Regions from separate parts of the Pediococcus sp. M21F004 genome, predicted to be linked through region 1. Evidence: a T-box and tRNA genes for the amino acid it is inferred to sense, from the RefSeq annotation. Region 1 holds a T-box; the other holds one or more tRNA genes.
The links. The T-box of region 1 lies ahead of ileS (isoleucine--tRNA ligase). A T-box ahead of a tRNA ligase gene usually reads a tRNA of that ligase, here a tRNA-Ile.
Positions count from the first base shown of each region.

Region 2: it encodes a tRNA-Ile, which carries the amino acid that the T-box ahead of ileS (isoleucine--tRNA ligase) is inferred to sense. The anticodon was not compared.

Region 1 covers NZ_CP177314.1:103,334-107,768, forward strand. Annotated here, with positions in the region: gene ACLHK8_RS00600 (RNA-binding protein) at 62-853, shown strand; gene ACLHK8_RS00605 (DivIVA domain-containing protein) at 867-1,691, shown strand; T-box leader at 1,690-1,901, shown strand; gene ileS (isoleucine--tRNA ligase) at 1,947-4,435, shown strand, end outside.
Region 2 covers NZ_CP177314.1:1,774,967-1,779,401, reverse strand. Annotated here, with positions in the region: rRNA gene ACLHK8_RS08850 (23S ribosomal RNA) at 1-1,726, opposite strand, end outside; tRNA gene ACLHK8_RS08845 (tRNA-Ala) at 1,901-1,973, opposite strand; tRNA gene ACLHK8_RS08840 (tRNA-Ile) at 1,987-2,061, opposite strand; rRNA gene ACLHK8_RS08835 (16S ribosomal RNA) at 2,152-3,729, opposite strand; gene lysS (lysine--tRNA ligase) at 4,229-4,435, opposite strand, start outside.

The DNA.
Region 1 (4,435 bases):
TTTGAATGCTCCTTAATGAGGATATATTTAGATTAGGTACTTTCTAAGAGGTAAGTTAAAAATGGACAATATTATGCAACATTTTCGTTCTGAAGAAGCTCCATTTGTTGAAGAAGCGACAGGATGGATTCAGGAAGTCCGTGATCAAAATCGTTTTATCTTAACCAATTTTCTTAATCCACGAGAGAAGTTTATCTTAACGACTTTAGTAAATCGTCTAGATGAAATTAAGATTCAGAGTTTTGGGGGATATCCGGGTGCCGAAATGAGTCGTTCACTCATTTTTCCGGACTATTTTGTTCCTGAACAACAAGATTTTAATGTCACGTTATTGGAAATTCAGTATCCTATTAAATTTGCCAGAATTCACCATCGAAATGTACTTGGAACGATCGCAAACATGGGGATCGAAAGAAATACGTTTGGTGATATTATTTCTAATGGTGAAGATTGGCAGTTTTTTGTGAAGTCAGAAATGGTTGATTTTTTCCTCTCTCAGGTTGGAAAAATTGGAAATATTAAGGTTCGTTTAATCGAAAAAGAGTTAAATGAAGCTATTGAACCAGATAATGATTGGGAATCTGGAACCACAACTGTTGCTTCAGTTAGAGTTGATGCAATCGTGGCGGAAGGTTTTCATATTTCACGAAATCATGCCAAGGAACTGATTGAAGAACGAAAAGTGCAGTTGAACTGGAAACTGCATCAACGTCCAGACTTTGAACTGGTTGAAAATGATTTATTATCGGTTCGTGGTTATGGTCGAATTCGTCTTGATAGTATTGAAGGTAAAACTAAGAAAGACAAAATTCGAGTTTTGCTTTCAATCATAAGTAGCAAAAAGAAAAAATAATGGAGGAATCAGTATGACTTTAGATCCAGTTGATATTCAGAATAAACAATTTTCGAATAAAATGCGCGGATATAATCCAATTGAAGTTGATGAATTCATACAACATGTTGCCATTGAATATCGGCAGGCTCTAGATAAAATTTCAAATTTGGAAAAGCAAGTTGAGAATGCAGAAACAAAGCTTGAATATTTTGATGATATGAAAGAAGCACTCAATAAATCTATTTTAGTAGCTCAGGATGCGGCTGATAAAGTCAAGAGCAGCTCAAAACGAGAAGCGGAACTAACTATGGAAGAAGCCCAAAAAGAAGCAGATGGAGCTGTTCAGAAAGCAAAAGTTAGTGCCGAGGCTGTCATTGATGAGCAAGCTGAAAAAGCGAAAAAATTAATTATGGCTACCAATGAATTGAGAAAGAACGCGCGCTTGTATCGCCAAAGAGTGCAGGTTTTGGTTGATTCACAACTTCAGATGATTAATGGTAGTGAGTGGGATAGTATCTTAAAAGAGGACCAAGACGTGCAAGTTAGTGATTTAAAAGAGGCAATGTTGCATACAGGAACGCTTGACAAGATTAAATCTGCAAGTGTAAACTCAGTTGATGAGGAAGACGCTGGTGACATTACACCTGCTGTAGAGCCAACTACTGAAAGTAATTCTTTGGTTGAGAATCCACAAACGTCTACCGAGTCAAAAGATAAAGACAAAGCTGAAGAATCTGATGAAAAATCGGAAGAAACGGACCGTTCTCAGAGAGAGACAGTCGTTGTTTTCCCTGATGAAGAAATTACGTCTTCTCATCAGAATTCTGGCTTACATGTCAGTGCTAAAAATAAATAATTTTTCTATGAAGAGAACACATTGAAAGTGGGTTCCTGTCAGCGAGCTAGCGAATTGATGAGAGGCTAGCCAGGAACTACTTTACGATATCATCTCTGAGTTATCGAATCGATTTTTGTAGATGCGATCGGTTGAAAGGCCGTTATTTAATTAAGAAAAACTGTTAAGGTTTTTAAAATTGGGTGGTACCACGAAGACTTCGTCCCTTGTGACGAGGTCTTTTTATATTCAAAAAAATAGAGGAGTGACAAACTTATGCGTATAAAAGAAACCCTTAATTTAGGGAAAACAAAGTTTAAAATGCGGGGAAATTTACCTGTTAATGAAGCCAAGCGTGAAGAGGTTTGGGCAGAAAACAAGATTTATGAAACACGGCAAAAATTAAATGAGGGCAAGCCTTCGTTTGTTTTACATGATGGACCTCCATATGCAAATGGAAATATCCACATGGGTCACGCAATGAATAAGATTTCTAAAGATATCATTGTCCGGTATAAATCGATGTCTGGCTACCGTGCTCCTTATGTGCCAGGATGGGATACTCATGGTTTGCCAATCGAACAACAATTGACCAAAGAAGGCTATGATCGCAAGAAGATGTCGACAAGTGAATTCCGCAAACTTTGTCGTGAATATGCCTTAAAGCAAGTTGATATGCAAAGAGAAGACTTCAAACGCTTGGGTGTAGCTGGCGAATGGGATAATCCTTATTTGACTTTGAAACCAGAATTTGAAGCGCAAGAAATCCGTACCTTTGGGAAAATGGCTGAAAAGGGCCTGATTTTTAAAGGTAAGAAGCCGGTATTTTGGTCATGGTCCTCTGAATCTGCGATGGCAGAAGCGGAAGTTGAATATCATGATGTAACTTCGCCATCAGCATTCTTTGCTGAACAAGTGGTTGATGGCAAAGGTGTTTTAGATACTGATACGTATTTGGTTGTTTGGACAACCACGCCGTGGACAATTCCAGCTTCTGAAGGGGTAACAATTGATGCTAGTTTTGATTATTCAGTTGTACAACCAGCAGGTGATGATCGTAAGTTTGTGATTGCATCTGAATTAGTTGATAATGTGGTTGAAAAATTTGGCTGGGAAAACGTCAAAGTTCTTAAAACTGTTAAAGGTAAGGAGCTAGATCGGGTTCTTACCCAACATCCTTTCTACCCAGATCGTAAATTGGTTGTTATGTTAGGCGACTTTGTCACATTAGATGCCGGAACTGGATTAGTTCATACTGCTCCTGGATTTGGGGAAGATGATTTCCGAGTTGGTAAAGAATACGGACTAGATATTCTAGTACCAGTCAATGATCAGGGCTACATGACTGAAGAAGCCGGTAAAGATTTCGAAGGTGTCTTCTATGAAGATGCGAACCAAATCGCATTAGATAAACTGAAAGATGCTAATCTTTTACTAGATTACATGCCATACAAGCATAGCTATCCTTTCGATTGGCGGACTAAGAAGCCAGTGATTTTCCGAGCAACACCACAGTGGTTTGCTTCTGTTGATAAAATTCGAGACCAAATTTTAAGTGCCATTGATGATGTAAAATTCTCACCAGATTGGGGTAAGAAGCGTCTTTACAACATGATTCGTGATCGTGGCGATTGGGTTATCTCACGTCAGCGTGTTTGGGGTGTGCCATTGCCAATTTTCTATGGCGAAGATGGTGAAGCAATCATGACCCAAGAGACGATTAATCATGTTGCCGATTTATTCGAAGAACATGGATCTGATATCTGGTTTGATTGGGATGCTAAGGATCTTCTTCCAGAAGGGTTTACTAGTGAGCATTCACCAAAGGGCACATTCACTAAAGAAACTGATATTATGGATGTTTGGTTCGATTCTGGTTCGTCACATCAAGGTGTGCTGGCAGAACGTGATTACCTTACTTATCCAGCTGATCTGTATTTAGAAGGATCTGATCAGTATCGGGGATGGTTTAACTCTAGTTTGATTACTAGTGTGGCCGTTTCGGGTCATGCACCATACAAGCAAGTTGTTTCCCAAGGATTTACCCTTGATGGTCAAGGCCATAAGATGAGTAAGTCACTTGGCAATACAATTGTGCCAAGTGAAGTGATTAAACGAATGGGTGCTGAGATTGTTCGTTGGTGGGTTGCTTCTGTGGATTCTTCGTCAGATGTACGCGTTTCGATGGATAACTTTGTCAAGACTTCTGATAGTTATAAGAAGTTGCGGAATACGTTACGCTACTTACTTGCCAACACGACAGATTATGAACCAGCAACTGATAAAGTAACCTTTAAAGATTTAGAATCTGCAGACCAATACATGTTGATTAAGTATAATAAATTGGTTCAAGCTTTACTGGATGATTATGAAGCTTATGACTCCTTAAATATTTACAAACGGGTTATGAACTTTGTGATTACTGATCTGTCTGCTTTTTATCTCGATTTTGCTAAGGATGTTGTGTATATTGATCCTGAAAAGAGTCAATCACGGCGATCAATGCAAACAGTTTTCTATGAAATCTTGGTTGGTTTAACAAAACTGTTAACCCCAATCTTGCCACATACCATGGAAGAAATCTGGGAGTACTTGAAAGAACCTGAAGACTTTGCTCAATTATCAGAAATGCCAGTTGTTCAAAAATTCGATAATCAAGATCAGATTTTTGAGGATTGGGAACAATTCAAAACTGTCCGTTCTAATGTGTTAAAAGCGTTAGAAGAAGCACGGGATAGTAAGATGATTGGGAAATCAATGGAAGC
Region 2 (4,435 bases), 420 kb from region 1:
TTGCCGAGTTCCTTAACGAGAGTTCTCTCGCACACCTTAGGATACTCTCCTCGACTACCTGTGTCGGTTTGCGGTACGGGTAGTTAAACTCTAACTAGAAGCTTTTCTCGGCAGTGTGACATCAGGAACTTCGCTACTTAAATTTCGCTCCCCATCACAACTTGTCCTTAAAAGATAAAGCATTTGACTCTATCTAAGACTTGTTGCTTGGGCACACTTATCCAACTGTGTGCTTTCCTTAGCCTACTGCGTCCCTCCATTGTTCAAACAAGTTTAACTAGTACAGGAATCTCAACCTGTTATCCATCGTCTACGCCTCTCGGCCTCGACTTAGGTCCCGACTAACCCTGGGAGGACGAGCCTTCCCCAGGAAACCTTAGTCATTCGGTGGACAGGATTCTCACCTGTCTTTCGCTACTCATACCGGCATTCTCACTTCTAAGCGCTCCAACAGTCCTCACGGTCTGCCTTCATCGCACTTAGAACGCTCTCCTATCACGCCACCTTACGGTGGCATCCACAGTCTCGGTAATATGTTTAAGCCCCGGTACATTTTCGGCGCAGAATCACTCGACTAGTGAGCTATTACGCACTCTTTAAATGATGGCTGCTTCTGAGCCAACATCCTAGTTGTCTATGCAACTCCACATCCTTTTCCACTTAACATATATTTAGGGACCTTAACTGGTGGTCTGGGCTGTTCCCCTTTCGACGATGGATCTTATCACTCACCGTCTGACTCCCGGACATAAATCAATGGCATTCGGAGTTTATCTGAATTCAGTAACCCTAGATGGGCCCCTAGTCCAAACAGTGGCTCTACCTCCATGATCCTAAGTCCGAGGCTAGCCCTAAAGCTATTTCGGAGAGAACCAGCTATCTCCAAGTTCGTTTGGAATTTCACCGCTACCCACACCTCATCTCAGCACTTTTCAACGTACACGAGTTCGGTCCTCCAGTGCGTTTTACCGCACCTTCAACCTGGACATGGGTAGGTCACTTGGTTTCGGGTCTACATCTGCATACTCAGTCGCCCTATTCAGACTCGCTTTCGCTACGGCTCCGTTTCTTCAACTTAACCTGGCATGCAAACGTAACTCGCCGGTTCATTCTACAAAAGGCACGCCATCACCCATTAACGGGCTCTGACTTCTTGTAGGCACATGGTTTCAAGAACTGTTTCACTCCCCTTCCGGGGTGCTTTTCACCTTTCCCTCACGGTACTGGTTCACTATCGGTCACTAGGGAGTATTTAGCCTTGGGAGATGGTCCTCCCGGATTCCGACGGAGTTACACGTGTTCCGCCGTACTCAGGATCCTGAACTGAGGGATCTTCATTTTGCCTACGGGGCTATCACCCGCTCTGGCCAGTCTTCCCAGACTGTTCGGCTATGAAAATCTTTGGTAACTCAAATGTTCAGTCCTACAACCCCAGGAAGCAAGCTTCCTGGTTTGGGCTGTTCCCCTTTCGCTCGCCGCTACTCAGGGAATCGATTTTTCTTTCTCTTCCTGTGGGTACTGAGATGTTTCAGTTCCCCACGTCTACCTCCAGCCACGCTATGAATTCACGTAGTGGTAACAACGGATTAATGTTGTTGGGTTTCCCCATTCGGAAATCTCCGGATCAAAGCTTACTTACAGCTCCCCGAAGCATATCGGTGTTAGTCCCGTCCTTCATCGGCTCCTAGTGCCAAGGCATTCACCATGCGCCCTTTATAACTTAACCTAACTTTATCGAAGATAAAGTGGTTTTGAGTTTAGCGATTATTTTAAGAACTAATCTTGTTGTAAAACTCTATAAAACGCAATGTTCTCGGTTTAATTATCTGATAATTAAAATTAGAAAATTTTTCGATATTATTTAGTTTTCAAAGAACAAATTTGACGGCTAAGCCGTCAATGGAGAATAGCGGGATCGAACCGCTGACCTCCTGCGTGCAAGGCAGGCGCTCTCCCAGCTGAGCTAATTCCCCAAAAATGTATCAATGGGCCTAAATGGACTTGAACCATCGACCTCACGCTTATCAGGCGTGCGCTCTAAACCAGCTGAGCTATAGGCCCGTTTCGCGCGGTATACATTTGAGAGTAGACCTCTCAAAACTAAACAAAGTTTCGACATATGTGTAGGTTTCCGTTTCTAAATATCCTTAGAAAGGAGGTGATCCAGCCGCAGGTTCTCCTACGGCTACCTTGTTACGACTTCACCCCAATCATCTGTCCCACCTTAGACGGCTAGCTCCCGAAGGTTACTCCACCGGCTTTGGGTGTTACAAACTCTCATGGTGTGACGGGCGGTGTGTACAAGGCCCGGGAACGTATTCACCGCGGCATGCTGATCCGCGATTACTAGCGATTCCAACTTCGTGCAGGCGAGTTGCAGCCTGCAGTCCGAACTGAGAACGGTTTTAAGAGATTAGCTTAACCTCGCGGTCTCGCAACTCGTTGTACCGTCCATTGTAGCACGTGTGTAGCCCAGGTCATAAGGGGCATGATGATTTGACGTCGTCCCCACCTTCCTCCGGTTTATCACCGGCAGTCTCACTAGAGTGCCCAACTTAATGCTGGCAACTAATAATAGGGGTTGCGCTCGTTGCGGGACTTAACCCAACATCTCACGACACGAGCTGACGACAACCATGCACCACCTGTCATTCTGTCCCCGAAGGGAACGCCTAATCTCTTAGGTTAGCAGAAGATGTCAAGACCTGGTAAGGTTCTTCGCGTAGCTTCGAATTAAACCACATGCTCCACCGCTTGTGCGGGCCCCCGTCAATTCTTTTGAGTTTCAACCTTGCGGTCGTACTCCCCAGGCGGAATGCTTAATGCGTTAGCTGCAGCACTGAAGGGCGGAAACCCTCCAACACTTAGCATTCATCGTTTACGGCATGGACTACCAGGGTATCTAATCCTGTTCGCTACCCATGCTTTCGAGCCTCAGCGTCAGTTACAGACCAGACAGCCGCCTTCGCCACTGGTGTTCTTCCATATATCTACGCATTTCACCGCTACACATGGAGTTCCACTGTCCTCTTCTGCACTCAAGTTTCCCAGTTTCCAATGCACTTCTTCGGTTAAGCCGAAGGCTTTCACATTAGACTTAAGAAACCGCCTGCGCTCGCTTTACGCCCAATAAATCCGGATAACGCTTGCCACCTACGTATTACCGCGGCTGCTGGCACGTAGTTAGCCGTGGCTTTCTGGTTGGATACCGTCACTGCATGAGCAGTTACTCTCACACACGTTCTTCTCCAACAACAGAGTTTTACGACCCTAAAGCCTTCATCACTCACGCGGCGTTGCTCCATCAGACTTTCGTCCATTGTGGAAGATTCCCTACTGCTGCCTCCCGTAGGAGTCTGGGCCGTGTCTCAGTCCCAATGTGGCCGATTACCCTCTCAGGTCGGCTACGTATCACAGCCTTGGTGGGCCTTTATCTCACCAACTAGCTAATACGCCGCGGGTCCATCCAGAAGTGATAGCCGAAGCCATCTTTTAAAAGAAAACCATGCGGTTTTCTTTATTATGCGGTATTAGCATCTGTTTCCAGGTGTTATCCCCCACTTCTGGGCAGGTTACCCACGTGTTACTCACCCGTTCGCCACTCACTTTATAGTTAAAATCATCTTCGATGCAAGCATCTCTAAATCATTCAACGAAAGTGCGTCCGACTTGCATGTATTAGGCACGCCGCCAGCGTTCATCCTGAGCCAAGATCAAACTCTCATATTATACTTGAGTTTTTACAAGCTCATTTGTTGTTTCATTGTTTAAAACGAATTGACTTCGCAAATGTTTGCTTCAAAATTTTCATTTGAAGACCCTACACATTTTACTTTGTCGAAACTTTGTTCAGTTTTCAAAGGTCTACTAGGACGCTGTTAAAAGATGTTAACTAATTTTGACAGCTATATAATAATAGCATCAGCAATTAATTGTGTCAAGAAGAATTTGAAATAACTCTTTTGCCTCAACACCACATCTCTTAAGCAACGAGTACTAGTATAACCAAAAAAGCGTCCATTGGTCAATACCCAATTTCATCATAATTTCATATCATATTGATATGAATCTTATAAAATCTTAAAAACACGAACGATTATATCATTTGGCACCTTTTTATTTCTATTTATCTCATTCATAGATCAATTTTATCATTTTCAATATATTACTATCTGCAAAACAAAAAAATAAACCATTTGCAAAAAAATGCAAATAGTTTATTTTATCTCTATTTATCTGGACGCATTGTTGGGAATAATAACACATCACGAATTGAAGGTGCATCTGTTAAAAGCATAACTAACCGATCAATTCCAATTCCAAGTCCACCAGTTGGCGGCATTCCGTATTCCAAAGCTTCGATAAAATCTTCATCAATACCTTCGGCTTCATCATTTCCTTGCTCACGTTCAGCAACTTGTGCTTCAAAACGTTC